DNA from 4 places in the Rhizobium changzhiense genome. Region 4 is predicted to be linked to each of the others. Evidence: predicted binding sites of a transcription regulator. Region 4 holds the regulator's gene; each other region holds the start of a gene.
The links. Region 4 encodes PhoB, which activates phosphate uptake and scavenging genes when phosphate is short. Its sites were predicted from a motif close to TGTCATNNANCTGTCAT; they were not measured.
Positions count from the first base shown of each region.

Region 1: phnC (phosphonate ABC transporter ATP-binding protein) is a predicted target of PhoB. The motif match lies at 4,442-4,458, and genes of this name have one in related genera.
Region 2: pstS (phosphate ABC transporter substrate-binding protein PstS) is a predicted target of PhoB. The motif match lies at 1,576-1,592, and genes of this name have one in related genera.
Region 3: G9X68_RS02020 (PhoX family protein) is a predicted target of PhoB. The motif match lies at 5,479-5,495, and genes of this name have one in related genera.

Region 1 covers NZ_JABFCQ010000001.1:1,742,742-1,750,214, reverse strand. Annotated here, with positions in the region: gene G9X68_RS08830 (DUF1045 domain-containing protein) at 1-27, opposite strand, end outside; gene phnE (phosphonate ABC transporter, permease protein PhnE) at 147-1,499, opposite strand; gene phnE (phosphonate ABC transporter, permease protein PhnE) at 1,499-2,479, opposite strand; gene phnD (phosphonate ABC transporter substrate-binding protein) at 2,548-3,459, opposite strand; gene phnC (phosphonate ABC transporter ATP-binding protein) at 3,533-4,375, opposite strand; gene G9X68_RS08805 (DapH/DapD/GlmU-related protein) at 4,494-5,111, opposite strand; gene phnL (phosphonate C-P lyase system protein PhnL) at 5,108-5,815, opposite strand; gene phnK (phosphonate C-P lyase system protein PhnK) at 5,891-6,667, opposite strand; gene G9X68_RS08790 (alpha-D-ribose 1-methylphosphonate 5-phosphate C-P-lyase PhnJ) at 6,664-7,473, opposite strand, start outside.
Region 2 covers NZ_JABFCQ010000001.1:140,810-148,282, reverse strand. Annotated here, with positions in the region: gene G9X68_RS00745 (bifunctional diguanylate cyclase/phosphodiesterase) at 1-1,353, shown strand, start outside; gene pstS (phosphate ABC transporter substrate-binding protein PstS) at 1,704-2,726, shown strand; gene pstC (phosphate ABC transporter permease subunit PstC) at 2,812-3,789, shown strand; gene pstA (phosphate ABC transporter permease PstA) at 3,792-4,649, shown strand; gene pstB (phosphate ABC transporter ATP-binding protein PstB) at 4,646-5,452, shown strand; gene G9X68_RS00720 (cytochrome P450) at 5,548-6,792, opposite strand; gene G9X68_RS00715 (GGDEF domain-containing protein) at 6,852-7,473, opposite strand, start outside.
Region 3 covers NZ_JABFCQ010000001.1:403,071-410,543, forward strand. Annotated here, with positions in the region: gene pepN (aminopeptidase N) at 1-736, shown strand, start outside; gene G9X68_RS02015 (PAS domain-containing sensor histidine kinase) at 929-3,238, shown strand; gene G9X68_RS02020 (PhoX family protein) at 3,422-5,416, opposite strand; gene G9X68_RS02025 (YceI family protein) at 5,763-6,371, shown strand; gene G9X68_RS02030 (cytochrome b/b6 domain-containing protein) at 6,453-7,473, shown strand, end outside.
Region 4 covers NZ_JABFCQ010000001.1:1,303,490-1,310,962, forward strand. Annotated here, with positions in the region: gene G9X68_RS06515 (aspartate aminotransferase family protein) at 1-371, opposite strand, end outside; gene G9X68_RS06520 (GcrA family cell cycle regulator) at 791-1,324, shown strand; gene phoB (phosphate regulon transcriptional regulator PhoB) at 1,571-2,254, opposite strand; gene phoU (phosphate signaling complex protein PhoU) at 2,387-3,100, opposite strand; gene pstB (phosphate ABC transporter ATP-binding protein PstB) at 3,145-3,960, opposite strand; gene pstA (phosphate ABC transporter permease PstA) at 3,977-5,299, opposite strand; gene pstC (phosphate ABC transporter permease subunit PstC) at 5,296-6,777, opposite strand; gene G9X68_RS06550 (substrate-binding domain-containing protein) at 6,946-7,473, opposite strand, start outside.

The DNA of each region.
Region 1 (7,473 bases), 440 kb from region 4:
CGGCGAGAAATAGAGAGCGTAGCGCAAGGCTTTTATCCTGGGGATCGTCCAAACGGGGAGCGCACAGTGCAGTGATTTGGCGGCGAACCGCAAGCAGGCTCCCGGCTAAAAGATTTCCGTGACAGAATGATGATGGCGTCAGTTCCTCAGTGGCCCTTTTTTCCCATCACGCGCGAACGCAGCGCATTCGAGAGATTGTCGAAGGCGAAGACTACCAGGAGTATTAGAAGCACCATATAGGCGACTTTGTCCCAGTCCGAATTGGTCTTCATGGATTCGAGCAGCTTGAGGCCAATGCCGCCCGCACCGACGGCACCGATTACGGTCGCCGAGCGGGTATTCGATTCCCAGAAATAAAGTGATTGCGAGATGAATACTGGCAGGACTTGTGGAATAACGCCGAAACGTTGAACGGCCACCGGTGCCGCACCGACCGATTTCACGCCCTCACGCTGCTTATCGTCGATGTTCTCAAGCGCTTCGGCATAGACCTTTCCGAGCGCGCCCGTATCGGTGAAGAAGATAGCCGCGATGCCCGGAAGCGGCCCTGGGCCGAAGGCACGGGTGAAGAACAACGCCCAGATCAGCATGTCGATCGAGCGCAGGAAGTCGAAGAGCCGCTTCGTGGCCCAGTTCGCAGCGCGGCTCCGCGTGATGTTGCGTGCGGCGACGAAGGCGAGCGGGAAAGCGACCAGCGTGCCGAAGAGCGTACCGACAAAGGCCATGACCAGCGTCTGCATCAACTTCGACAGGATGTCGCCATGCTGCCAGCTTGCGTTGTTCAGGAAGTTGTCCAACGCCAGCGAGGCATTGGACTGGTTCGGATCGAGCCGTTCACCGGAGAACATTAGGCCGACGACCTCAGGCAGGCTGCGGCCCCAGAAGGGCGAACGCGTATCGAAGAAGAAGTTTGCCCAGCCGAGAAAGCGGCGCTGGACATAGACCTGGCTGGTACGGATCTCCGCCTGTCCAGCGAAGCCGTAATAGACGTTCACCTTGTTGTCGTCCTGCGCCATCTGGGCGGGCGCATCGGACGGCAGGGAGGCTCGATCGCGGGTAATGGTCACGGGATAGAGCTTGCCGTCGATATAGACGTCGACGTGGCTCGGCGTCACTTCCAAGCGGTCGCCGTCGCTGCCGAAGGTGACGGTGTATCGGCTGCCGTCGGCATTGGGTTTCAGCCAGTTGATATCGGCGCCCTCGGGATACTGGCGGCGGCTCGTCCATTGGGGGACGACCTGATCGTTCTGGAAACGCAGGCGCGGCTGGGCGCGCCAGGAATACCAGTCCTGGACATAGATCGCCGCGCGGTCCCAGTTGCCGTTCACGAAGGTGGGGATGACGTTGAAGAAGGCGAAGCAGAAGGCTAGGTAAACGAAGACCGCAGCTGAAATGAGGAGCAGACCCCAGCGCTGCATGAAGCTGCGATGGAAGACGTCCGGATAAGCCGACAGCAGGCGGTTGCGCTCCGCGGCGTTGATGGTCGGAACAGAGGACATCACGCCGCTCCCCGGCCAAATTCGAAGGACTGCTTGCCGATCAGCCGGCGGCGCAGCCAGGCCGAGAACTGGTCGACGCAAATGACGGTGATCAGCAGCAGGATGATGATCGCATAGGTCTTGGCAGCATGGTCGCGTCCGATCGACAGGCTGAAGACCTCGCCTATGCCGCCGCCGCCGACGGCGCCGATAATGGTCGAGGCGCGCACGTTGATCTCAGTCCGCAGCAGCGTGTAGGAGACGAAGTTCGGCAACACCTGCGGCAGGATGGCGAAGCGCACGCGCTCCAGCCAGCCGGCGCCGGCGGCGCGCAGGCCTTCATCCGGCTTCATGTCGGCATTCTCGACGACTTCGAAGAACAGCTTCCCAAGCGCGCCGACAGTATGGACCCATACCGCGATGATCGCCGAAATCGGACCGATCGACAGGATCGCGGCGAGAAGACCGGCGATGACGATTTCCGGGAAGGCGCGCATGATTTCCATGATGCGCCGCACGACCCAGCGCGTCACGCCTGCACCGACCAGATTGGTGGAAGCGAAAAAGCAGAGCAAGAACGCGCCGCTCGCACCGAGAATGGTGGAGACGATGGCGATGTTGAGCGTGATCGCGAGCTGGTAGAAGAAATTCGGGATGTAGAAACTATCGGTGATCCAGACGCGGTCGCTTGTATAGTCGTATTTGATCGAACCGTCGGAGAAGGGCGACGGCAGGTCGAACATGGCGCGGAAGATCTCCAGCGGACTGTCCGGCACGAAGCTCTTCATGAAGTCGAAGAAATAGGGAAGGCGCTCGAAGAACTTGCCCGAATTGGCGCTGTTGGCGAAATCGAGCGAGGCGCCGAGGATGATCAGGAAGACCACGATTGAAACGACGGTATAGATCCGCCGCGTTCGAACCTGGCTCTGATAATGATCGAGGATGGTGCGGGAGCTCTCCTGCAATCCGCTCAGAGAGTCCGCGCCGGCCGAGTGCGCCATATGTGGCTTCCTTCCTGAAAAACGGCGGCATCATCATGATGCCGCCGCGAGATTGTTCAGACTGAGGATCAGCCGCCGATGACGGCCTTACGGGCGTCGATGATCGTCTGGTAGAAGCTCTGGTCGACCGGCGCCCAGTCAACGTAGCCGCCGCCCGTGAACGATTCGAAGCAGCTCTTGTCCGTCTTCGGCAGTTCGGCGAAGTAGGTGGTAACCTTCTTCTGGAGGTCGGCCGGCAGCTTCTGGGAAACCATCAACGGGCCGTTCGGGATGAGCGGCGACTTCCAGACTTCGACGATATCGTCCATGTCGAGCAGGCCCTTGGTGACCATCTGGTGCAGATTTCCGGAGGTGTAGCCCTGCGCCCAGTCGCCTTGGCCGGAACCGAAGGTGGTACCGACGTCGAACTTCTTATCGAGAACGCCGAGAACGAGGTTCTCGTGGCCGCCGCCAAAGCCGGTTTCAGAGAAGTACTGCTTGACTGGAGCACCGGTGTCCTTCGGAAGGGCAACGTTCGGAACAAGGTAGCCGGAGGTAGAGTCCGGATCGGCGAAGCCGAGCTTCTTGCCCTTGGCGTCGGCGAGCGTCTTGATGCCGGAATCCTTGCGGGCAACCATAATCGAGTAGTAGCCGGTCGAACCGTCGGCCTGCTTGGTGGTCAGAACCGGAGTGACGGCGTTCGGATCCTTGATATAGACCGCGGCGTAAGAGGCGGCGCCCATGACGGCGAGGTCGATCGTGCCGCCGAGGAGACCCTGAATGACGCCGTTGTAGTTCGGCGACGGGAAGAGCTGGACTTCGGAGACGCCGGTGGCGGCGATCAGGCCCGGCTTGACGCACTCGGTGCGGCGAACCTGGTCGGCTTCGTTTTCACCGCCATCGAGACCGATGCGGAGGACCTTGACGTCCTGGGCAGCGGCATTGCTGGCGAGGGCGGCGACGGCGATGGTTGCCATCAGGATCTTGCGGAATGCAGACATGGAAGTCTCCTTTTGTGACGTGGTTTGTTTGTCAGTTAGTTTTCCGACCGTTGTCCCGTCGGCCGGAAACGGGTCAGTGCACGGCGGCGGCTTTGGCCACCATGCCGGATGAGACGTCCTCGGCGCGGCGCTTGGATTCGAGGCTGGTCGAGGTCATCGTTTCGTCGATGCCGGCGCCGTCCTTGTCCGTCCCGTAGATTTCCTTCACCGCTACGGCCGTCAGCTCCGAGGGCTGGCCGTCGAAGACGACGCGGCCGCCGGCCATGCCGACGATGCGCTCACAATAGTTGCGGGCGGTATCGAGCGTGTGGAGGTTGGTGATGACGGTGATGCCTTCGCGCTCGTTGATGTCGCGCAGCGCATCCATGACGATCTTGGCGTTCAGCGGATCGAGAGAGGCGATCGGCTCGTCGGCGAGAAGCATCTTCGGGTTCTGCATCAGCGCGCGGGCGATCGCCACGCGCTGCTGCTGGCCGCCGGAAAGCGTGCCGGCTGCCTGCAGCGCCGTCTGCTCGATGCCGAGGCGTTCGAGTGCCGCGATGGCATGGACGCGTTCCTCGCGGGTGAAGATGTTGAGCAGGCTCAGAAGTGTCGAGCGATGATTGAGGCGGCCGAGCATGACATTGGTGAGAACGTCGAGGCGCGGCACCAGATTGAACTGCTGGAAGATCATCGCGCAGTCGCGCTGCCAGTTGCGCAATGCCTGGCCGCGAAGCCCGGAGACCTCGACGCCGGCGAAATGAACGGAGCCGGAGCTCGGCTCCTGAAGGCGGTTGATCATGCGTAAGAGCGTCGACTTGCCGGCGCCGGAGCGGCCGATGATGCCGACCATCTGGCCCTGGGGAATGGCGAGCGTAACGGAATCGACAGCGAGCTTTTTTCCGAAACGACGTGTGACATTCTTCAGCTCGAACATCATGCTCTTCCCTTGCGATCCAGGCCTTGATCAGCATCGCATTAGTCCCGCTTGATGAACCTCGCATGTCATATTTGTGTAAGTCCTGTCACAATTCTTCGCCCCTATATCGGGGGTTTTAACCGCCGTAGCGGGACAGGAAATCTTCCGCGTCCAGGTTGCGAAAATCCTCGAGCGCCTGGCGCAGCCGGTCGTGCTCCCAGTCCCACCACGAAAGCCTGTCCATCCGTTCTCCGACCTCTCTTGGAAAGCGCTCGCGGATGAGTTTGGCCGGTACGCCGCCGACGATCGCATAGGGCGCGACGTCCTTTGAGACGACGGCGCCGGCCCCGATCACCGCGCCGTTGCCGACGTTGACGCCGGGCAGGATGGTCGCGCCGTGACCGATCCAGACGTCGTTGCCGATCGTCACGCGGTTTGCGCGCCGCCAGGCGAAAAAGTCCGTTTCCATGTCGCCGTCCGGCCAGTAGTCGGCGGCGCGATAGGTGAAATGGTGCAGTGTTGCGCGCCAGGTCGGATGGTTGGTGGCGTTGATGCGCACGGCGGCGGCGATATTGACGAACTTGCCGATCGTCGCACACCAGACCGAGCCGTCCTGCATGATGTAAGAGTAGTCGCCGAAGGTGGCCTCGCTGATGCGGCAGCGTTCAGAGACCTCCGTATAGCGCCCGAAAGTGGATTCGCTGACGGAGGCCGTTTCATGAAAGTAGGGCTCGATGCCCAGCTTGCGGCTCATGCAGCGATCTTTCTGGGTGAGAATTGCTGGACGTCGAGGATACGGTCGGCGACGGCTTCGCGCACTTCTTCGTCGTGGAAGATGCCGAGAAGGGCCACACCCGCCTTCTTCTTTTCCGCGATCATGCCGACGACGACGGCACGGTTCCTGGCATCGAGCGAGGCTGTGGGCTCGTCGAGAAGCAGGATCGTGTGCTCGGTGATGAAGCCGCGCGCGATGTTGACGCGTTGCTGCTCGCCGCCGGAGAAGGTGGCGGGCGGAAGCTGCCAGAGCGTTTCCGGCAGATTGAGCCTGGCAAGCAGGGCGCCCGCCTTTTCCCGTGCCGTGACGGCGTCCTCGCCGCGTGCCACCAGCGGTTCGGCAACCACGTCGATCGCCGCGACGCGCGGCACGGTGCGCAGGAACTGGCTGACATAACCGAGCGTATTGCGGCGGACGTTGAGAACGGTGCGCGGATCAGTGGAAGCGAGATCGACGATGCGTCCGTCGTGGCGAATGAGGATCTGGCCGGTGTCGACGGCATAGTTGCCGTAGATCATCTTGAGCAGCGAACTCTTTCCAATGCCCGATGGGCCACCGAGCACGACGCATTCGCCTGACGCAACCGAGAAGGCGACGTCGGAAACGACGGGTAGCTTGATGCCGTCGCGCAGATGCATGGTGAAGCTCTTCGAGACTTCGGAAACGACGAGGGGCGTTGCCATGATTTCTTCTTCCTTGGTTTCGGACCCACAGCGCCGCGCGAGACGCGCAAAGGACGCTGTGCCATTTCGAATTGCTCAGACCTGCAGGATCGAGGAGACGAGCAGCTGCGTATAGGGTTCGCGCGGGTCGTCGAGCACGCGGTCGGTGAGCCCGTGCTCGATGACGTAGCCGTCCTTCATCACCATCATCCGGTGTGACAACAGGCGGGCGACGGCGAGATCATGGGTGACGATGATGGCCGAGAGACCGAGATCGTTGACGAGGCCACGCACGAGATCGAGCAGGCGCGCCTGCACCGAGACGTCGAGGCCGCCGGTCGGCTCGTCCATGAAGACGAGGCGTGGGCCGGTGACCAAGTTGCGGGCGATCTGCAGTCGCTGGCGCATGCCGCCGGAAAAGGCGCGCGGCTGGTCGTCGATGCGGTCGGCGTCGATCTCGACACGTTCGAGCCAGTCGATCGCCGAAGCGCGGATCTTGCCGTAGTGCCGGTCGCCGATCGCCATCAGCCGTTCGCCGACATTGGCCCCGGCAGAGACGGTCATGCGCAGGCCGTCGGCCGGGTTCTGGTGAACGAAGCCCCAGTCGGTGCGCATCAGGAAACGCCGCTCGGCCTCGTTCATACGATAGAGGTCGCGGTAGCTGCCGTCGCGCATGTGATATTCGACGCTGCCGGTGCTCGGCAGCAGCCGGGTGGAGAGGCAGTTGAGCAGCGTCGTCTTGCCGGAGCCGGACTCGCCGACGATGGCGAGCACTTCGCCGGGCCAGAGCTCGAAGGAGACGTCGCGGCAGCCGATGCGGTTGCCGTAGAATTTCGAAACGTCGCGGACTTTGAGAAGCGGAGTATCGCTCATTCTGCAGCCTCCCGGGCCAGCATCTCGCCGGCATGGCCGTGCGCGCGGCGGTCTTCGCAATGATCGGTGTCGGAGCAGACGAACATGCGCCCGCCCTTATCGTCGAGAACCACTTCGTCGAGATAGACCTCCTCGGCGCCGCAAAGGGCGCAGGGTTTATCGAAGCGCTGGATATCGAAGGGATAATCCTCGAAATCCAGGCTGACGACGTCGGTATAGGGTGGAACCGCATAGATGCGCTTCTCGCGTCCGGCGCCGAAGAGCTGCAGCGCGTCCGACATATGCATCTTCGGATTGTCGAATTTCGGCGTCGGCGACGGGTCCATGACATATCGGCCATGGACCTTCACCGGATAGGCGTAAGTCCGCGAGATGCGGCCGTTATGGGCGATGTCCTCGTAGAGCTTCACATGCATCAGGCCGTATTCTTCGAGCGCGTGCATCTTGCGCGTCTCGGTCTCGCGCGGCTCGAGAAAACGCAGCGGCTCGGGGATCGGCACCTGGTAGACGAGCACTTGGCCGGGTCCGAGCTTTTCTTCGGGAATGCGGTGGCGCGTCTGGATGATCGTTGCATCCTTGGTATGCGTCGTCACCGCGACATTGGCGACCTTCTGGAAGAAGGCGCGGATGGAAACGGCGTTGGTCGTATCGTCGGCACCCTGATCGATGACTTTGAGCACGTCGCCCGGTCCGATGATCGAGGCCGTCACCTGCACACCGCCGGTGCCCCAGCCATAGGGCATCGGCATTTCGCGCGAGGCGAACGGCACCTGGTAGCCGGGTATGGCGATCGCCTTCAGGATGGC
Region 2 (7,473 bases), 1.2 Mb from region 4:
GCTTCTACCGTCATCCTTTCGCTATTCTTGATCGGCGTTCTGTTGGTTGGCGCATCCGAGGCGCGGCGCCTGCGCCAACTGGCGCAAACGGCTCGCTTCGAAGCGAGCCATGACAGCTTGAGTGGCTTGTTGAACAGACAGGGGCTTCTCCGCCTACTGGAGGATCTGGAGAGCCCGGATCCTTCGTCACCGCGGCTTTACTTGGTTGATCTCGACGGCTTCAAGGCGGTCAACGATGCTTGGGGGCATGCGGTTGGGGATGATTTGATCCGGATCGTCTCGAACGCGCTGATGATCAGTCATCCCGAAGTCCTGGCCGCGGCCCGGCTCGGAGGCGACGAATTCGCGCTGGTGCACGTCGGATCCACCGCACGCGAAGAAATGGAAGAGGCGATTCTGGCGCTGTTTGCCGAGCCCTTCAAAATTGACGGGCGAACGATCGAAGTTGGCGCAAGCATCGGAGCTGCGGCGCGCGATGGAGACATATCGCCTTTGGAGCTTCTTCGCAGAGCCGACATGGCCCTCTATCGTGCCAAGGCAAATGGCAAAGGTCAGGCGGTTGAATACGACCCCGAACTGGACCGGGAACGCATACGGGTCGCCGAGCTGGAAGGTCTCTTGAAAAACGCCATCGGCAGCGGCGCAATCGAAGCCGTATTCCAGCCTCTCGTCTCTGCTTCGACCGGCGCTGTCACCGGTCTTGAAGCATTGGCGCGCTGGAAAACTGCAACGGGAAACGTCAGCCCGGAAATATTCATCCCTCTTGCTGAAAGGTGCGGCCTCATCGATGCCCTTGGCGTCCATATGCTGAGAACGTCGATCGGGCATGCCAAGAGCTGGCCCGGTCTGACTTTGTCGGTGAACGTTTCGCCGATCCAGCTCTGCAATCCGGAATTTGCTGCCCAAGTGATCGCGATCCTGCAGGAGCTGGATTTCGATCCAAACCGCCTGACACTGGAAATCACCGAAGGCGTTCTGATGACAAATCCGGATCAGGCCCGTCGCTCGATAGACCAGCTCAAGCGCGTCGGCATAAAGTTTGCTCTTGATGATTTTGGCTGCGGCTACGCCAGCATCGGTGCATTGCGTCAATTTGGGTTTGATCGCATGAAGATCGACCGCTCGCTCGTGTCCGCTCTCGATGTAACCGCAAATGGCGCCGATATTCTTCGGGCAACCATCTCCTTGGCGACTGCTCTGCAGATTCCCGTGACCGCCGAAGGTATTGAGAATACCCGTCAGGCGGCGATCTTGCGAGACGCCGGCTGCGACCAGCTTCAAGGGTATATGCTCGGAAAACCCATGTCGGCATGCGACATATCCAGCAGGCTGCGAGAAGAGTCGGTCGCATGATCTCGTAAAGGCCATCGCACGAATTCGGTATCGGGCACGAGCCCGGCATTTCGAAACCCTGAAAACGACATTTGCAGGCATCGCTGCGGCAATCCACCACAGCCATGCGTCAATCTATCCCAATGTTTTTGCTAAGGCTTTGTTAAATCCGCGATTCAATCGAAAGGCCGTAAGTCGAGCGTTTGATGCGCGGCCCTGCATTCGGTTTCGGCGGTCAAAAACCGTCATCAAACTGTAATAAAACGCGCCTAGCCCGCCTGATGTGACGAGAATTTCAGCGCCCCGACAATGGACACCCCCTCCATGGCGCTGGCCTCGTTGTTTTTCAAATCCATTAGGGAAGCGCTCATATGCTCACCAAGAAACTTCTTTCGGCCTGCCTCGGTGCGGGCTTGGTCGCCGCGCTGGCGGTTTCGGCCTCCGCCGCCGATATCACCGGCGCCGGCTCCACCTTCGTCCATCCTGTCCTGTCCAAGTGGTCTGCGGATTACAACAAGCAGACCGGCGACAAGCTGAACTACCAGTCGATCGGTTCGGGCGGCGGCATCGCCCAGATCAAGGCTGCAACGGTTGACTTCGGCGCGTCCGACGCCCCGATGAAGCCGGAAGACCTGACGACTGGCGGCTTCGGCCAGTTCCCGCTCGTCGTCGGCGGCATCGTGCCCGTCATCAACGTCAAGGGCATCAAGTCGGGCGAACTGAAGCTCACCGGCAAGGTTCTCGCCGACATCTACCTCGGCAACGTCACGAAATGGAACGACAAGGCGATTGCCGATCTGAACCCCGGCTTGAAGCTGCCCGACAGCCAGATCGCCGTCGTCCATCGTTCGGACGGTTCGGGCACCTCCTTCAACTGGACCAACTACTTCTCCAAGGTCAACGAAGACTGGAAGAGCAAGGTCGGCGAAGGCACGGCCGTCAACTGGCCGGTCGGCATCGGCGGCAAGGGCAATGAAGGCGTTGCCGCATACGTCACCCGCGTCAAGGATTCGATCGGTTACGTCGAATACGCCTACGCCCTGCAGAACAAGCTGCCTTACGTGCTGATCCAGAACGCCGCCGGTCAGTATCCGAAGCCGAACGCGGAAAGCTTTTCGGCTGCAGCTGCGAGCGCCGAATGGACCAAGGCTCAGGACTTCTACCTGATCATGACCAACGCCCCGGGCGAAAAGGCCTGGCCGGTGACCGCCACGACCTGGGCGATCATGTACAAGGAGCCGAAGGATGCGGCGCGCTCCAAGGCTGCCTTCGCCTTCTTCAAATGGGCGCTCGAAAACGGCCAGAAGGAAGCTTCCTCGCTCGACTACGTTCCGCTTCCGGAGACCCTGGTGAAGCAGATCGAAGATTACTGGACAGCCTCATTCAAGGGCTGATCCTGGCGAAACTGCGGCCGGGGCGGGAAGCTTGGCTTTCGGCCCCGAATCCTTTGACATCCTCAAAGCAGCAGAGCGGACGGATATGAGCGAAGCAATGGCATCGCTGCCCGCTACAACCGCGGGCGCCAAGCGCCGCGACGGCGCGGCAGGCGATCGTATTTTTTATTGGATAGTTTTGGGCTGCGGCCTGTTTGTTCTGGTCGCACTGTTCGCAGCGGCGTTCTCCATGGTCTGGGACGGGTTTCTCGCGTTCCGGACCTTCGGCTTTGGCTTCCTGACCGGCATGGAATGGGATCCGGTTGCCCAGCGGTTCTCGGGCCTTGTGCCGATTTACGGCACGCTGGTCACCTCGGCGCTCGCCATGATCATCGGCGTTCCCGTGAGCCTCGGTATCGCCGTTTTCATTACCGAAGTTGCGCCGCGCTCCATTCGCGGTCCGATCGGCGGCGCCATCGAGCTTCTCGCCGGTATCCCCTCGATCATCTACGGCATGTGGGGTCTCTTCACGTTTGCTCCCTTCATGTCGGATTACGTTCAGCCGGTGCTGATCGACTGGCTAGGCCCCATCCCGATAATCGGCGCATTGTTCACCGGCGCCCCGCTCGGCATCGGCATGCTGACATCAGGCATCGTGCTGGCGATCATGATCATCCCCTTCGTCTCCTCGGTCATGCGCGACGTCTTCCTGGTCGTCCCGGCACAGCTGAAGGAATCGGCCTATGCGCTTGGTTCGACCCAGTGGGAAGTGGTGCGCGACATCGTCATTCCGCACACCCGCACCGCTGTCGTCGGCGGCATCTTCCTTGGTCTCGGCCGCGCGCTCGGAGAGACCATGGCGGTCACCTTCGTACTCGGCAACACCCATAACATCGCGGCGTCGCTGATGGAGCCCGGCACGTCGATCGCTGCGACGCTCGCCAACGAGTTTGCCGAAGCTTCGGATGATCTCTACAGGTCGTCGCTCTCGGCGCTCGGTCTCATCCTCTTCGTTGTCACCTTCATCGTTCTGGCGGCCGCCAAGCTCATGCTGGTGCGCATGGCAAGACAGAGGGGAGAGTAGTCATGGCCACCCATTCGGGTTCCATTTACCGCCGCCGCCAGATCGGCAGCATGATCGCACTGTCGCTCTGTGGCATCGCGACCGTGGTCGGCCTGGTCTTTCTGGTTTGGATCCTCTGGACGACGCTGATACACGGCCTGTCTGCGCTCAGCCCTAGTCTCGTCACGGAAATGACGCCGCCGCCCGGTGAAGATGGCGGCGGTCTCGCCAACGCCTTCATGGGCAGCCTGCTGATGGTCGTTCTGGCTGTTATCATCGCCACGCCGATTGGCGTGCTGGCCGGCACCTTCCTGTCGGAGTTCAGCCGCGGCAAGAAGATTGGCGAGGCAATCCGCTTCGTCAACGATATCCTGCTTTCGGCGCCGTCGATCATCATCGGCTTGTTTGTCTATGAACTGGTCGTCCGCCCGACGTCACGCTTCTCCGGCTTTGCCGGCGGAATCGCGCTCGCCTTCATCTTCCTGCCGGTCGTGGTGCGCACCACCGATGAGATGTTGCGGCTGGTTCCGGATGTCATGCGTGAGGCAGCACTTTCGCTCGGCATCCCGCGCTGGAAGGTAACGGTCAACGTACTCTACCGCGCCGCTTCCACAGGCATCCTGACCGGTATCCTCCTTGCGATCGCCCGCATTTCGGGCGAAACCGCGCCACTCCTTTTTACGGCTCTGAACAACCAATATTGGAGCTTGGACATGTCGCAGCCGATGGCGAATATTCCCGTCGTCATCTTCCAGTTCGCTATGAGCCCCTATGAGCAATGGCAGAATCTTGCCTGGGCAGGCGCCTTCGTCATGACGGCGATCGTGCTTCTCCTCAGCGTGGGCTCCCGCGCCATCCTCACCCGCAGGAATGCGAAATGATGCTTGAGAACAAAGCCTTCGAACCTCGCCCGGCCCACCCGGTCATAACAGTCGACAAGATGGCGCTGACCGGCGTCAACTTCTACTACGGCGATGCCCACGCGATCCGCGATGTCACCCTGAGCTTTCCGGAACGCCAGGTCTCGGCCCTGATCGGCCCGTCCGGCTGCGGCAAGTCCACGCTGCTGCGTATCCTGAACCGCATCTACATGCTCTACCCGAAGATGCGTGCCACCGGCTCCGTCACGCTCGACGGTCAGAATATCCTTGACCCCGGCTATTCGATGAACGAACTGCGCGCCCGGGTCGGCATGGTCTTCCAGAAGCCGGTGCCGTTCCCGATGTCGATCTACGACAATATCGCCTACGGTATCCGCCACCACGAGCGCCTCTCCAAGGCCGAGATGGACGTCCGCGTCGAGCAGGCGCTACGCTCGGCAGCGCTTTGGGAAGAGGTCAAGGACAAGCTGAAGGGCAGCGGCCTCGGCCTTTCCGGCGGCCAGCAGCAGCGCCTCTGTATCGCACGTGCCGTAGCGCTTCGCCCCGAGGTGCTTCTCCTCGACGAGCCGACCTCCGCCCTCGATCCGATCTCGACTGCGAAGGTGGAAGAGCTGGTCGCCCAGCTGAATACGGATTTCACCATCGTCATCGTCACCCACAACATGCAGCAGGCAAGCCGCATCTCCGACAACACCGCCTTCATGTATCTGGGCGAACTGGTGGAATACGGCCCGACCGCTGAGATTTTCCAGTCGCCGAAGGTCAAGCGCACGGAAGACTACATCACCGGCCGTTACGGTTGATCCGCCAAAGCATGTCGCGCAAAACTGTGCAGCGGTTTTGCTATAACGACACGCGTTGACATAAAAGCTGAAGCGCAACGCGCTTTAGGGGTGGATCACCATTGCAGATCCAGCCGGTCCAGCCCGTGAAAATGGTAGACGTCCTTGACCACAGGTGTCTTTGCCAGCTTCAGGCCGGCAAGCCGCTCGAACAGGATCGGCAGCACGACGTTGAGCTCCAGCCGCGCCAGCGGTGCGCCGATGCAGAAGTGGATGCCGGCGCCGAAGGAGAGATTTGCCGCCTCGTTGCGGTCGGGCTTGAAGGTCAGGGGATCGGTGAATTTCGCCGGGTCGAGATTGGCGGCAGCAAGGATGAGGCTGACCTTGTCGCCGCGCTTGAAGGAGATGCCGTCGATTTCGACGGGCTCCAGAGCCCAGCGCTGGAAAATGTGGACCGGCGCGCAGATACGCAGGGTTTCCTCGACAGTGCGCTCTGTCGTCGCTTCGTCCCGGAAGAGTTCTGCCGGATCGCAGCCGCTGTCGAGAATAGTGCGCACGGAGTTGCCGATCTGATGCACGGTCGCCTCATGCCCGGCATTGAGCAGCACGATCGTCGTAGAAACCAGCTCCTCTTCGGTCAGATACTGGCCCTTGTGTTCGGTATGGATCATGTGGGTGAGCAGGTCGTCGCGTGGGGTCGCACGGCGTTCGGCGATCACCGTCTTGACGTAGTCGGAAAATTCCTTCGCCGCCCGTTCGGCCTCTTCCTCCTGCTCGCGCGTGCGGCCGAACATGTACATGCGGACATAGGCATGCGACCACTCAAGCAGCTGCGGCCCCATCTCCTCGGGAATGCCGATCATGCGGGCGATCATCGTAACCGGGATGATGTCGGCAAAGGCGCAGAGAAGCTCGACCTCTCGCTTCTCCGCAAAGTCGTCGATCAGCCGGTTGGCGAGTTCGGCAAGCTCCGGTTTCATCTTTTCGACATGGCGGGAGACGAAGGCGCGGTTGACGAGGGTGCGCAGCCGCGTGTGCTCTGGCGGTTCCAGTTCGAGCAGGGAATAACGTTCCGAGAGATCGAAACTGGCAAGATGCGGCATCGGCTCGGCAAGGCCGAGCTCTTCGCGGCTGGCGATATGCAGGATCTGCCGGCCGAAACGGCGGTCGCGCAGCAGGCTGTTCACATGGTCGTAACCCGTGAAGAACCACTGCTTCTGCTCACTCCAGTAGAAGGTCGGGCAATGGGCGTGAAGTGCGGCATAGACGGCATTCGGGCTGCCGTAGAAGGCCGGGTTGCGGCTGTCCAGCGAGACATGACGGTTGGCGCGGTCGATCGAGAGAAAGGATGGGATCATCATGCCCCGAGCCTTATCGGATTTGCCGGACCTCGGAAAGATGTGGGGCAAGCGATCCCGGACTACCCGGCCCGTGACAGTGTGCCCATGCGTCGCAGCGCTTCCACCTGGTCGTCGATCGTCGGCACGAGTTCGCCGGCAGTGCTGCTCGGCGTGGCCGGTGCAGGGGCAGCGGCCTCCGCTTCGCCGAAGGTGACCGTGCAGTTGCGGCCGGCGCCCTTCGCCGCATAGAGCGCCCGGTCGGCGGCCGAGATCAGCTTGTCGATATTGGCTTCGATCGAGGAGGCGAGCGCGATGCCGATGCTGACGGTGACCGGAACGATCGCTTCGCCGGTGCTGACGGGAAGACGGCAGAATTCGGTGCGGATCGCTTCGGCGATCGCCTCGGCTTCCGTCTGGTCCGCGACGGCGGCGAATGCGGCGAATTCCTCGCCGCCCATGCGGCCGAAGATGTTGTTCGGAATATACTGGCGGGCCATGCGCGCGAAGGCGGTCAGCACGGCATCGCCGGACTGGTGGCCGAAACGGTCGTTGACGCGCTTGAAATGGTCAAGATCGAAAAGGATCACCGCGACTTGGCGCTGCTCGTTATGAGCACGTTCCTGGATGCCGTCGAAATAGCCGAGCAGGCCGCGGCGGTTGAGCACGCCGGTCAGCGAGTCAGTCAGGGTGAGGGCACGCAGG
Region 3 (7,473 bases), 900 kb from region 4:
CGGCGGCAACAACGATCCCGATGCCATCCATGCCGGCCGGCAGGCGGTCCTGAAACAGATCGCCGATGCCGGAAAGGATGTCTTTGCCGGCCTCTACGCAGCGATGACGACATCAGGCGATTTCAACCCGGATGCGAAAAGCGCCGGCCTGCGGGCGCTGCGCAATAGCGCCCTCACCTACCTCTCGCATGCCGAAGAGACGCCGGCCCGCGCCAAGGCCGCCTTCGATGCGGCCAACAATATGACCGATCTCAGCCATGCGCTGACGATCCTCGCCCATCGATTTCCCAACAGCGCGGAGACAAACGAGGCGCTCGCCACCTTCCGTGACCGCTTCGCGGAAAATGCGCTCGTCATCGACAAATGGTTCGCGATCCAGGCCGGCATTCCGGGTGCCGAAACCCTGGGACGGGTCCGCGCCCTGATGGACGATCCGCTCTTCAAGCGAACCAATCCGAACCGGATGCGGTCGCTGGTCGGCACCTTCGCCTTTGCCAACCCTACCGGATTCGGCCGCGCCGACGGCGAAGGCTACCGCTTCCTCGCGGATCAGATTCTCGATATCGACAGGCGCAACCCCCAGCTTGCCGCCCGCATCCTCACCTCGATGCGCTCCTGGCGCTCGCTCGAATCCGTGCGTGCCGATCATGCCCGCTCGGCGCTGATCGAGATCGAACGAGCCGCCGATCTTTCGACCGACGTGCGCGATATCGTCGAGCGCACGCTTAAAGGGTAATTTGATTCGACCGGCCATTAGGAAAAATTCGGCGGCCGGTCGCCCAGCACCTCGAATCACCTGGAAAAACCCGAAATTATAAATAGTTAACGGATTTTTACCTTTGCCTCTGGACAAGGCGAATCACCCATGATTCTCTAGGTCAGGTTCGAGCGAGCGGCGCGCGAATCACATGAGGGACAAGGCGAAGAGATGATGGACGTGCGGCGGGCAACCGTGGCCGAAGGACGGCTGCGTGTCGATTTTGACGGGCTCAAAGCCTGGCGCGACAGCCTTTCCGGCCATGCGACATCGGAACCACTTCTCCGTTATCTGCCGAAGGCCGAGCTGGTCTTGAAGCGGGCCATCCCGGCGCTGATCGTCGCCTTCCTCTCCGTCGTTGCCGCCTCGCATTTCTTCGGCATGATGAGCGAATACGGGCGGCTGGAGGCCTCGGCGCGCCATGCCACCGCACTTTCGGCGGCGACCGCCTCTGCTGTGTTTGCCGATGCGGCAGGCATCTTCGACAACGGCGATATCACCGGGGCGCAGGCCCGCCTCGCCAAATACCTGCCGCAAGACCGGCTGGACAGCGGTGCTTTCGTGTTGCTCGTGCAGGCAAGCGGCAAGGTTTTTGCCGCGACCACCGCCGGGCTTTCGTATGTGGGCAGCAATGTCGGTGATTTCTTCCCCGAGGTCTCGGCGATCCGCCGCTTCGGCGATCGCGCCGGCGTCATCGAAACGACGATCGGCGGCGTGCCGCACTATGCCGAGATCACGCTGATGGGCAATGCCGGCGGTTATATCGTCGCCGCCACCTCGCTCGACGAGATCGACCGGCTCTGGCGCGAGGAACTGGCGCTCAACGTCACGCTGTTTGCCGGCATCTCCTCCATCCTGCTCGTCATCCTCTATGCCTATTACACGCAGGTAAAGCGCGCCCGCGACGCCGACGACATCTTCCTGGAATCGAACCTGCGCGTCGAGACGGCGCTGTCGCGAGGCCGCTGCGGCCTCTGGGACTTCGATTTCGAGAACCGCGAATTCTTCTGGTCGCGCTCGATGTACGACATGCTAGGTCTGCCGGGCTCTGACAAGACGATGGGTTTCGGCGAAGCCGCCCGACTGATGCATCCCGATGACGGCGGGCTCTACGAGATCGCGCGCGCCATCGGCAAGGGCGCTTCCGGCCAGGTCGATCAGATCTTCCGCATGCGCCATGCCGGCGGCCACTATGTCTGGATGCGGGCGCGTGCCCAGGTGATCCGCAGCAATTCCGGCCGCATGCACCTGATCGGCATCGCCATGGACGTGACCGAACAGCATCGGCTCGCCCAGCGCTACGCAGAAGCCGACCAGCGCCTGGCCGACGCCATCGAATGCACCTCGGAAGCCTTCGTGCTCTGGGACAAGAACGATCGGCTCGTCATGTGCAACACGCATTTCCAGCAGGCCTATGGCCTGCCGGACAGCGTGCTCGTGCCCGGCACCGAGCGCTCGACCGTCAATGCCGCCGCCGCCCGGCCTGTCATCGAGCGGCGGATTTCCGATGCCGACGGCTCTGGCTATTCGCGTACGACGGAGGTGCAGCTCGCCGACGAGCGCTGGCTACAGATCAACGAGCGGCGCACCCGCGACGGTGGCAGGGTCTCCGTCGGAACCGACATCACGCTGATGAAGCGCCATCAGGAGCGGCTGCGCGAATCCGAGCGCCGGCTGATGGCAACGATCGGCGATCTTTCCGCCTCGCGCCAGACGCTGGAGAGCCAGAAAGCCGAGCTCTCGACGGCCAACGCCAACTACCAGGCGGAGAAGGAACGCGCCGAGGCCGCCAACAAGGCGAAATCCGAATTCCTCGCCAACATGTCGCATGAGCTGCGCACGCCGCTCAACGCCATCCTCGGCTTCTCGGAAATCCTGCAGAACCAGATGTTCGGGCCGCTCGGCTCGCTGAAATACGACGAATATGCCCGCGATATCCATGACAGCGGCAAACATCTGCTCAACGTCATCAACGACATTCTCGACATGTCGAAGATCGAAGCCGGCCATGTCAGGCTGCATTGCGAGCGCATCGACCTTGTGCCGCTGATCGAGGAAAGCCTGCGCTTCACCGCCATGCCCGCGGCTGAAAAGAACATCGTCATCGAACAGCGCATCTGCTCCGGCCTGACGCTGATGGCCGACCGCCGGGCGATGAAACAAGTGCTGCTCAACCTGCTCTCCAATGCGGTGAAGTTCACCGACAATGGCGGCCGCATCGCCGTGCGCACCCGCCGCGTCGATGGCGCCGTCGTCGTCACCATCGCCGACACCGGCATCGGCATTCCACGCTCGGCGCTGTCGAAGATCGGCCAGCCCTTCGAACAGGTGCAGAGCCAGTATGCCAAGAGCAAGGGCGGCTCCGGCCTCGGGCTCGCCATCTCCCGCTCGCTGACCTCGCTGCATGGCGGCCGCATGAAGATCCGCTCACGCGAAGCGGTCGGCACCGTGATCTCGCTGCGCATTCCCGACGATATCTAGGTGTCGGACATAACCCAGTACCGCTGTTATCTAACTCGAAAACCTTGCGACCACGCCCGAGTCGCCCGCGCGTCGCTTGAAAAGGGGGCCGGATGATGCGCTCATCCCGGCCCCTAACTGGTCTTCACAGCTGCCTGGCAGTCTCACTGCCCCATAGTTGGGGCTCGACCGAGTTTTATGCCGTCAGACGGCAATCTTGCCGCCGCCGGCCTTGGTGATGGCGACGACCGCGGGCCGCACCGGCATATCGGGTTTGAAGTCCGGCCAGCGGGTGGAAAGGTCCTCGTAATAGGACGGGCGGCCGTGACCCGGCCAGTCCTCGCCGCCATCGCCGGGATGCTGCACGGCGACGAAGGCGGTCTGGTCATCCGGCGTAAAGAGGGGGCCGCACATTTCGGCGCCGACCGGCACGCGGAAGAACAGTTTCGACGTGGCACGCGCCGCTCCTTCCGTATCGACGGCCCACAGACCGTCGGTGCGGCCGGTGGCCTTATTGTTGTTGCCGTCCGTCGACACCCAAAGGCGACCGGCGGAATCGACGGCGCAGTTGTCGGGCATGCCGAACCAGCCGTTCTTGGTCGTTTCAGTCGAGAAGGTCGCGCCGACGGCCGCAACGGACGGATCGCCGCACTTCAGAAGCACTTCCCACTTGCCCGAGGTGGCCGTGAAGTCGCCGTCGCTTTCGGAGATCTCGATGATATGGCCGAAGGCGTTCTCCGCGCGCGGGTTGGCAGCGTCCACCTGGTCGGCCTTGCGGCGGGTATTGTTGGTCAGCATGACGTAGACCTTGCCGTTGACGCTGTTTGGCTGGACGTCCTCCGGGCGGTCCATCTTGGTAGCCCCGAGCGCGTCGCCGGCGCGGCGACATTCGATCAGCACGTCGGCCTGGCTGGTGAAGCCGTTCTCGGCCGTCAGCGGGCCTTGGCCGAAGATCAGCGGCAGCCACTGCATGGTGCCGTCCTCATTGAACTTGGCGACATGGAGCGTGCCGCTGTCGAGCAGGTTCATGTTGGCGGCGCGGTCGTTCGGGTTGAACGTAGCGTCGGTCACGAACTTGTAGACATAGTCGAAACGCTCGTCGTCGCCGAGATAGAAGACCACCTTGCCGTTCTTGGCGACTATGGATTCAGCGCCTTCGTGCTTGGTGCGGCCGAGTGCGGTGCGCTTCTTCGGCGTGGAGGTCGGGTCCATGACGTCGACCTCGACGATCCAGCCGAAACGGTTCGGCTCGTTGGGCTCCTTGGAAAGATCGAAACGGTCGTAGAAATTCGCCCACTCGTAGCCGCCTTCCGGCACGCCGTAACGCTTGTAATTGGCGGCTTCCTTGTGGCCTTCCGGCAGATTGCCGGAGAAATAGCCGTGGAAATTCTCTTCCGCCATGATGTAGGTGCCCCAGGGCGTGACGCCGCCGGCGCAGTTGTTGATCGTGCCGATGGCACGGGCGCCGGTCGCGTCCGCACTGGTCTTCAGGCGATCGTTGCCGGCGGCCGGGCCGGAAATGTCCATCGGCGTGTTGGCGGTGATGCGGCGGTTATATTTGCCGTCGGCGACGACCTGCCACTTGCCGTCCGCCTTGCGGATCTCGACGATGGTGCCGCCATGAGCGGCCATCTCGACATCCACCTGCTCCTTGCTGAGCGGGCCTTGCTTGATCTTGCCGTCGACGACCTGGACGAGGCCGGGGAACATCAGATGCGGGTTCGTATATTCGTGGTTGACGACGAGCAAGCCGTGCTCGGACGAACCTTCGAGCGGAATGAAGCCGACATAGTCGTTGTTGTAGCCGAACTGCTTGCTCTGCGCATCGGCCGTCTGCTTCGCCGGGTCGAACTCGGGAGCGCCCGGTAGCACGGCATCACCCCAGCGCAGCAGGATATCGGCATTATAGCCTTCCGCAATGTGATGCTTGTCGTCGACGCCGGCCTCCACTTCGGAGAAGTTGAAGGCGGAGCCCTTGTTGTCAGCGGCGCGCGCCTCGTCGGCGCTCATGAGCGCGATCGGGCTGACAGTTGCGGCAATCGCCGAAACGGCAAGCGAGCCCTGCAGAAAATTGCGGCGCGAGAAGCGCTTGCCGATGATTTCGCCCATCGTCGGATTGGCGCTCATGTTGTGGCCGTCGCCATCGGCATCTTCAAGCTGCGTCGTCGGGAATATCTTCTGGGAAATATGCTCGTTCATTGGCTCGCCTCCAAGTTAAGATTTACCCCAAGTCTGGAGCCTTTCTAACCTAAGGTTACACTATTACAGGTGTGCGACACAGGCATCGAAATGTCGAGCAGGCGGCTCACAAGGCTGAGGCAGCACCGTCCTCTCAGAAAAGCACCGCAAAACGACGATCACGCCGTCCTCACTTTTCATTGCTCCTTCTTTATCTCGCAAATTTGTCGTTTTTAAACAGAGACTTACCGTACATCCACCGATTGTCAACAAATGTCGAACAGTTTGTCGCTGTTTCGCGACGGCTGAGCGCCCGCTAGGGAAATGCTGCACGCAATGTGCTGTCGAAACAATTCAAGGATCATCAATGTTTTCCATTAAGTCCGCCTTTGTTGCCGGTGTCCTGGCACTTGCGTCCTCCACTGCATATGCGCAGACGATCGATGTTCCCGCTGGCACCTATCAGGCGGATGTGACCCACACCAACGTTCTGTGGAGCGTCGTCCATTTCGGCCTTTCCAACTATATCGGCCGCTTCGACAAGATTTCCGCGACGCTCGAGCTCGACCCTGCGGACGTTACGAAGTCCAAACTGACGGCAACCATTGATCCGGCTTCGGTCAGCACAAACTATCCGGCAAGCGAAAAGAGCTTTAATGCAGAGATTGCCGGTGAGATGTTCTTCGATGCGGCCAAATTCAGCGAGATCACCTTCGTTTCCACGGCCATCAACGTCAAGGACGGCAAGACCGGAACCGTCACCGGTGATCTGACGTTCCACGGCGTCACCAAGCCCGTCACGCTCGACGTTACCCTGAACGCGGCGCTCAACCCGCACCCGATGTCCAAGAAGCCGACCGTCGGCTTTTCAGCAACCGGAGTGATCAAGCGCTCCGATTTCGGTGTCGCCGCTTTGGTGGGTCCTGTCAGCGACGACGTCAAGCTGACGATCGAAACCGAGTTCGTCGCTCAGTAAGTGTTCGTTGCCGGTGCAGCCCGACATCGTCGGGTTGCGCCGGCTGTTTTGCGCTCCCATTGCGACGACTGGAAGTCACCCATGTCAGCTACACATTCGGTCCGGGCCTACAGTATGGGTGCAATGATCCTGCACTGGCTCATCGCTGCGCTCATCCTGACCCAGCTTGCCATGGGTTTTCTGATGAGCCGCGTGGAGAGCGTTCCAGATACGCTGCGTTTTGCGATGTTTCAGTGGCACAAGACGTTCGGCATCGCGGTCCTGACCTTGACGATCGCCCGCATCGCTTGGCGCCTGTTCCACACGCCGCCCGCGCATGCGCCGATGACATGGGCGGAACGGGCCGCGGCCAGCATCGTCCATGCGCTGTTCTATGCGCTGATGCTGGTCGTGCCTTTGACCGGCTGGCTGCTGGTGTCGGCGTCCTCTACAGGGATTCCCACCCTTCTGTTTCTTTCCGATACCCTGGTCTGGCCACATCTGCCCATTCCAACCTCGATGCGCGCAACAGTTGAGGCCGCGTCCGAGAATGCGCATGTCATTCTGGCCTATGGTTTCGGGTTGCTTCTGGTTCTGCATGTGGCCGGGGCGCTCAAGCATTCGGTGATCGACCGGATGCCCTCCTTTTCGCGAATGATACCTTTCGGCTGGCTGCGCCGGATGCCCTCCTCCGCAATCGGCGTGCTGGTCTCCGTCGTGCTGGCACTGTGCTTTATCGGCGGCGGACTGTTGATCTCCAGAACGGGCGGCACTGCATCCGTCAATGCTGCGGACCTTGGATCGACTGAAGCATCGCCATCCGGCTGGGTGATCGATAAAACGAAGTCTGCACTGACCTACACGATCAATTTCTCCGGAACGCCGACTGCTGGCACGATCGGAAAATGGGACGCATTCATCGAATTCGATCCGGACAATCTTGGCGCCGCCAAGGCGCGGATTGTCATCGACGCCGCCTCCATCGATTTCGATAATTCATTCGTCAGGCCCAATATCGGCGGCGATGACGGCCTGCAGACGGCCACCCATCCGCTGCTGGAGGTTGTGCTCGACCATTTCGAAACGGCGGGCGAGGCCTATGTCGGCAAGGGCAATGTCCTTG
Region 4 (7,473 bases):
ATATGGAAGCGCTCGGGATGGCCCTTGGAAAACTGATAGCGGCGCGCCGTCTTGATCGCGCATTCGAGCGCCTCGGCGCCTGAATTGGTGAAGAACACCTTGTCGGCGAAGGTGGCGTCCGTCAGCCGTTTTGCCAAGCGCTCCTGGCCGGGGATCTCATAGATATTCGACAGGTGCCAGACCTTGTCGGCCTGCTCCTTCAGCGCGCCGACCACATGCGGATTGCTGTGGCCGACGGAGGTGACGGCGACGCCGGCGCCGAAATCGAGATATCGCTCGCCGCTTTCGGTGATCAGCCACACGCCCTCGCCTCGCTCGAACCGCAGCGGGGCACGAGAATAGGTGTCATAAAGCGGCGTGGCTTCAGCCATTGCGCGATCTCCATCAAAGTTGCCGGGCAATGACTCCGGCTAAGGAAACAGGCCCGAGAAATTAAAAATGCCGCCTTGCGGCGGCGACTGGCACTATTTCCTTTTCGCGCTGCAATGTCAACAAAACTGCGCCCTTAGCCTATGCAGCAAGGGTGTACAGCGGCATTCTCAGTCTTCAACAGGCATTATTGCAGAAATGACACGCAGAGGCAGCAAGTTGGGGAAAACTACGAATTCGATTCATCCGGATTCATGCGACTCTTGTCACGGAGTCAGCCTCACACTAGGTTAAAGATCAATTACTAGACTGCATGCGGCGGAACTAGTCACCAAAATTGATCAAGCGTTTCTTGTTTCGGAGCTCCCGGGACAACGGTGAGGGATTCTGCCATCACCAACGCAAAAGGTGGAGACAGGGCATGAACTGGACAGACGAGCGGGTCGAGAAACTCAAGAAGCTTTGGGCCGAAGGACTGAGCGCCAGCCAGATCGCTGCGCAACTCGGCGGGGTCAGCAGAAACGCGGTCATCGGCAAAGTGCACCGGCTAAGCCTTCCGGGCCGCGCCAAGGCCGGCGGCACCAACACCGCGGCGCGAACGCCGAAACGCAATACATCGGCGCCGCGCGCGCCGAACTACGCCTCCCGGATCACCACCCGCACCGTTACCCGCCAGCAGGGCGCGACGATGCTGAAGGAAGAGATCGAGATCGAAACGATCGAGGAAATGGAATACGTGCCGAGAGGCAATGTGGTGGTGCCGATTTCGCGCCGCCTCGGCCTGACGGAACTGACCGAGCGCACCTGCAAGTGGCCGGTCGGCGATCCGCTGAAGGACGACTTCCACTTCTGCGGCTGCGAGTCCCCCGACAATTCGCCCTATTGCAGCTATCACCAGAAGCTTGCCTACCAGCCGGTCAACGAACGCCGCCGGGCGGCAGCGCGGGCAAGCTGAACGCGGGCAGCCATCGTCAGAATGTAGAAACGGGCCGAGTGGCCCGTTTTCTTATGCGCGGATGGAAGCTCAGGCTTCCCTCCGTCATGCTCGGCCTTGTGCCGAGCATCTGATCACCTCAACTACTTGAGGGAAAACCGTTTATTTTCAGTTGCTTAATTTGGCGTGCGCAGATCCTCGGCACAAGGCCGAGGATGACGTCGCGGGCTTTGCCAGGGCTTTGTCAGCAGGCTCAGATGGAAGCCCTCAGGCTTCCATCGAATAACCGGCGCCGCGGACGGTGCGGATAACGTCCTGCATGTTGGAAAAATTCAGCGCCTTGCGCAGGCGGCCGACATGGACGTCGACGGTGCGCTCGTCGACATAGATATCGTGGCCCCAGACGCCGTCGAGAAGCTGCGAGCGGGAGAAGACCCGGCCCGGCGACGACATCAGGAATTCCAGCAGGCGGAATTCGGTGGGGCCAAGGCGGACTTCGCGGGTCTTGCGATGGACGCGATGGGTCTCGCGGTCGAGCTCGATGTCACCGCATTTCAGCACCGTCGACAACACCTCGGGACGGGCACGGCGCAGCATTGCCTTGACGCGGGCAACGAGCTCGGGGGTCGAGAAGGGCTTGACGACATAATCGTCAGCACCCGTCGACAATCCGCGGACGCGCTCGCTTTCCTCGCCGCGCGCCGTCAGCATGATGATCGGCAGGCGCTCGGTTTCCGGCCGCATACGCAGGCGCCGGCAGAGCTCGATGCCGGAGACGCCCGGCAGCATCCAATCGAGGATGAGAAGATCGGGCGTGCGCTCCTGAAGCCTCATTTCGGCTTCGTCGCCACGAAGGATGGTATCGACCTCGAAGCCTTCCGCTTCGAGATTATAGCGAAGAAGCACGCTGAGGGCTTCCTCGTCTTCAACAACTGCAACTCTCGGGATCATGCGTCTCGATCTCCTCGCGCATGATCCTTAAACCAGGGTGATTTAAGCAATGCATCCTGCGCAAATTCAGAAATTGGCTGCGACCTCTTTGCGCGCCCGGACGGGCGCGCACGCAATTGACTGGTGTGGGCGCTATTCGGTGACCGCGCCGACGGTGTTGGCGCTGTCGTCCTTCGGACGATCGCCTTCCGGCTGCGCACCTGTCGCCATGTAAAAAATCGTCTCGGCGATGTTGGTGGCATGGTCGCCGATGCGCTCGATATTCTTGGCGCAGAAGAGAAGATGCGTGCAGCTGGTGATGTTGCGCGGATCTTCCATCATATAGGTCAGGAGTTCGCGGAACAGCGATGTGTACATCGCGTCGATCTCGTTGTCGCGTTCACGGATCGCATTCGCCTTGTCGGCTGAACGATTGGTGTAGACGTCGAGCACTTCCTTGAGCTGGACGAGCGCCAGTTCGGACAGATGCTCGAGGCCGCGGGCAAGCTTGCGGGGAACGCCGGTGCTTTGGACGGCGATGACGCGCTTGGCCGTGTTCTTGCCGAGGTCGCCGACACGTTCGAGGTCGGCGGCGATGCGGATCGAACCCATGATTTCACGCAGGTCCGAGGCCATCGGCTGACGGCGGGCGATCGTGACGATCGCCTTATCGCCGATTTCGCGTTCGGCGTGATCGAGGATCACATCGTCAGAGATGACCTTCTGCGCCAGCGCGGTATCGCCGTTGACCAGCGCCCGCACGGATTCGCCGACCATCTGCTCGGCCAGGCCGCCCATTTCGGAAATCCGCCTGGACAGGAACTTCAAATCATCATCATAGGCAGAAAAAATATGTGTCGATGCCATGGGGCTTTATCCTCGAATAACGGGAAGGCTTGGTGTCGCCAAAATCAGCCGAAGCGACCCATGATGTAGTCCTGGGTGCGCGGATCGTCGGGATTGGTGAACATCTTGTCGGTGTCGTTCTCCTCGACGAGATTGCCGAGGTGGAACATGGCGGTGCGCTGCGAGACGCGCGCGGCCTGCTGCATGGAGTGGGTGACGATGACGATCGTGTAGTTCTCGCGCAGCTCGTGGATCAGTTCCTCGACCTTGGCGGTGGCGATCGGGTCGAGCGCCGAGCAGGGTTCGTCCATCAGGATGACTTCCGGGCTGACGGCGACGGCGCGCGCAATGCAGAGGCGCTGCTGCTGGCCGCCCGAGAGACCCGTCCCGGATTCGTGCACGCGGTCCTTGACCTCGTTCCAGAGGCCGGCGCGCTGCAGGCTGGTCTCGACGATCTGGTCGAGATCGGCCTTCGACTTGGCAAGACCATGGATGCGCGGACCGTAGGAGACGTTTTCATAGATCGTCTTCGGGAACGGATTCGGCTTCTGGAAGACCATGCCGACGCGGGCGCGAAGTTCGACGACGTCGATATCGGGATCATAGACATCGTCGGTGTCCAGCGTGATCTTGCCGGTGACGCGGCAGCCGTCGATCGTGTCGTTCATGCGGTTGAGGCACCGCAGGAAGGTCGACTTGCCGCAGCCGGACGGGCCGATCAGGGCGGTTACGGTGTTTTCGCGAACGTTCAGGTTCACATCGAAAAGCGCGCGCTTCTCGCCGTAGTAAACCGAGACATCCTGGCCGATCATCTTATACGGGACGTTGCTCATCTTCTGATCCAGCGCCTTCTCAACTGCAGCTTCCGTCAACATGTTCATGATCTTGTAACTCCGTTTACCAGCGGCGCTCGAAGCGACGACGCAAGAGGATGGCGCCCATGTTCATGACGATCAGGAACAGGAGCAGGACGATGATGGCACCCGAAGTACGCTCAACGAAGGCACGTTCGGCCTCGTTGGCCCACATATAGACCTGTACGGGCAGAGCGGTCGAGGGATCGAGCGGTGTCGTCGGCGCATTGGCGACGAAGGCGACCATGCCGATCAAGAGCAGCGGCGCGGTTTCGCCGAGCGCGTGCGCCAGGCCGATGATCGTGCCGGTCAGGATGCCGGGCATGGCGAGCGGCAGCACATGGTGGAACACCATCTGCATTTTCGAAGCGCCGAGGCCGAGCGCTGCGGCGCGGATCGACGGCGGCACGGCGCGCAGTGCCGCACGCGTCGCGATGATGATCGTCGGCAGGGTCATCAGCGTCAGCACCAGGCCGCCGACCAGCGAAGCCGAGCGCGGCAGGCCGATGAAGTTGATGAAGACGGAAAGACCGAGCAGACCGTAGACGATGGAAGGGACCGCGGCGAGGTTGTTGATGTTGACCTCGATCAGGTCCGTCAGCTTGTTCTTCGGCGCAAACTCCTCGAGATAGATCGAGGCGGCGACGCCGATCGGCAGAGAAAGCACGAGCACGATCAGCATCAGGTAGAGCGAGCCGATCAGGGCGACGCCCAGGCCTGCGGCCTCCGGACGGCTGGAATTGCCGTTGACGAAGAGGCCGGTGTTGAACTGCTTGTGGAGAGCACCGCTCGCCTTCAGCTCGTTCATCCAGCCAACCTGCTTGTCGTTGACCTTGCGGTTCTTCTCATCGACCAAGAGGTCGATCTGGCCCTTGTTGGCGCTGTCGACATTGGCGTCGGCGAGCACCGTGACATTGACCGTCTTGCCGATGATCGACGGATCGGCGATCACCATATCGCGCAGCTGGATCGGCGCACTCTTCGACAGCATGGCGGATGCATCGCGCACGTCGGGACGGCTCGAGGCATTGATGTTCAGCTGCTTGACGATCGCGTCGCGCAGGAGAACCGGATAGTTGGCGGCGATCAGCACCGAAGGGTCGGTCGCACGCTTGTTGTTCGGGTCGATCGTCTTCTCGACGAATTCGATCGGCAGGGTGATCGCCGTCTGCTGGAAGGCGGTATAACCTTTGCCGATCACCGTCCACAGCAGGATGAAGAGGAAGACGAGACCGAAGGTGATGGCGGCGATGCCATAGGCCTGGAACCGGCGCTCGGCGGCATAGCGGCGCTTGATGCCAATATCGCGGCGGGCTGGCGCCTTGGAAACGGTGACGCCTGATGTGGGAGAAACAATATCCGTCATTCGTACTGCTCCCGGTATTTGCGCACGATGTAGAGCGCATAGATATTGAGGCAAAGCGTGATGCAGAACAGGGTGATGCCAAGGGCAAAGGCAACCAGTGTCTGCGGCGAGGTGAACTCAAGGTCGCCGGTCAGCTGGTTGACGATCTTGACGGTCACCGTCGTCATCGGCTCGAAGGGGTTGATCTGGATGCGGGCAGCCACACCAGCGGCCAGCACGACGATCATGGTTTCGCCGACGGCGCGGGAGGCAGTCATCAGCAATGCGCCGACGATGCCGGGAAGGGCTGCGGGCAAGACCACTTTCTTGATGGTTTCGGAGCGCGTGGCGCCAAGACCGAGCGAACCGTCACGCAGTGACCGCGGCACGGCGGTGATGATATCGTCCGACAGCGAGGACACGTAAGGGATCAGCATGATGCCCATGACGATACCGGCCGTCAGAACGCTCTGCGCCTGAATGAAATTGCTGTAGTTGCCGGAGAGAAGGCCGCTGACCTGGGCGGAGAAATCGCGCAGGAACGGGCCGACGGTGACGAGCGCGAAGAAGCCGTAGACGATCGTCGGAATGCCGGCGAGCACTTCAAGCAGCGGCTTGGCGATCGAGCGCACCTTCATCGAGGCGTATTCGGCCATGTAGATGGCGGCAAAGAGGCCGACCGGCACGGCGACCAGCATGGCGACCAGGCCGATATAGATCGTGCCGAGCAGCAGCGGGATCAGGCCGAACTGGCCGAAGGACGAGCTGCCGGCGCCGGCAAAGCGCGGATCCCAGACGGTGCCGAAGAAGAAGTCCATGGCGGGAACGGCCGCAAAGAAGCGGGCGGCTTCCGACAGCATGGAGAGCACGATGCCGATCGTCGTCAGAATGGCGATCGAGGAGGCGAGCAGCAGGCCCCAGAGCATGACGCGCTCGACCCGATTGCGGGCACGGAAGCGCGGAGCGATGGAGCGCAGCGCGTAGAAGGCGCCGGCAACGGCGAGAGCGAAGACGATCGCCGTCATGGCGATGCGGCTCGTCATGCTCATGGCGTTGAGCGTCCTGGCGGCGTCGATCATGTAAGGCAGCGGCTGGCTGGCAAGCGGCACGCCCTTTTCGAGGAGCTTGGCCTGCAGCGCAGCCGGATCGTTGCCGACCGCAGCGGTTTCATCCGATGTCAGCATCGTAAGGCCACGGGCAACCGTTGCCACCGTCGAATAGCCGAGATCCTGCTCGACCGAGACTTGAGCCCTGATGTCTTCGGGAAAAGCGCCGCGAACCGAAGACTGGATGATGCCGGGGCTGATGGAGAGCCAGAGGCCAAGGACGATGAGGGCGGGAAGAACTGCCCAGATCGCCGCATAGGCGCCGTAATAGGCCGGCCGTGAATGCAGTGAGGAGGATCTGCCTCCGGCAAGCGCCGTGGCACGGTTGCGCGCGACCAGATAGGCGGCGACTCCGATCACCACAAGGCACAAAAGTATGATGGATGTGCTCATTCGTTACGTCCCCAGGCCCATAGCCCCAAAAAGCCCGGCAGCTTGATCAGCCTGCCTTCAGCTTCCAATCATGGAGAAGGAATTCAACCCTGCAGCTCCGGAACCGCCGGCGCGCAGGGCATAAGCAATGCCGGCGCGGGCCAAAAGGCACCGCGCCGGCAAAAGTCATTACATAGCCTTACCGGCTTCGACGTCCTTGCGGATCGCTTCGCGCTCGGCATCCGGAGCGGCAACCAGGCCGTATTCGACGAGCGGGCTGTCAGGGCCGATCATCTGGTCGGATACGAAGAAGTTGACGTATTCCTTCAGGCCCGGAACAGCGCCGAGATGTGCCTTCTTGACGTAGAAGAACAGCGGGCGGGAAACCGGGTAGGTGCCGTTGGCGATCGTTTCGGTGGACGGAACGATACCGCTCATCGAAGCAACCTTGAGCTTGTCGGCGTTGTTTTCATAGAAGGAAAGGCCGAATACGCCGACGCCGGTCTTGTTGGCGGCGATGCGTGCGAGGGTTTCCGGATAGTCGCCGTCGATGTCGACAGCAACGCCGTCCTTGCGGACTGCGACGCAGGCCTTGCCCTGGGCAGCCTTGTCGGCGATTTCCTTGGCGATGACGTCGGTTGCGCCAGAGGCCTTGCAGCCGGCAGCGAGAACGTTCTGTTCGAAGACTTCGCGGGTGCCGTGCTTTTCGCCCGGAAT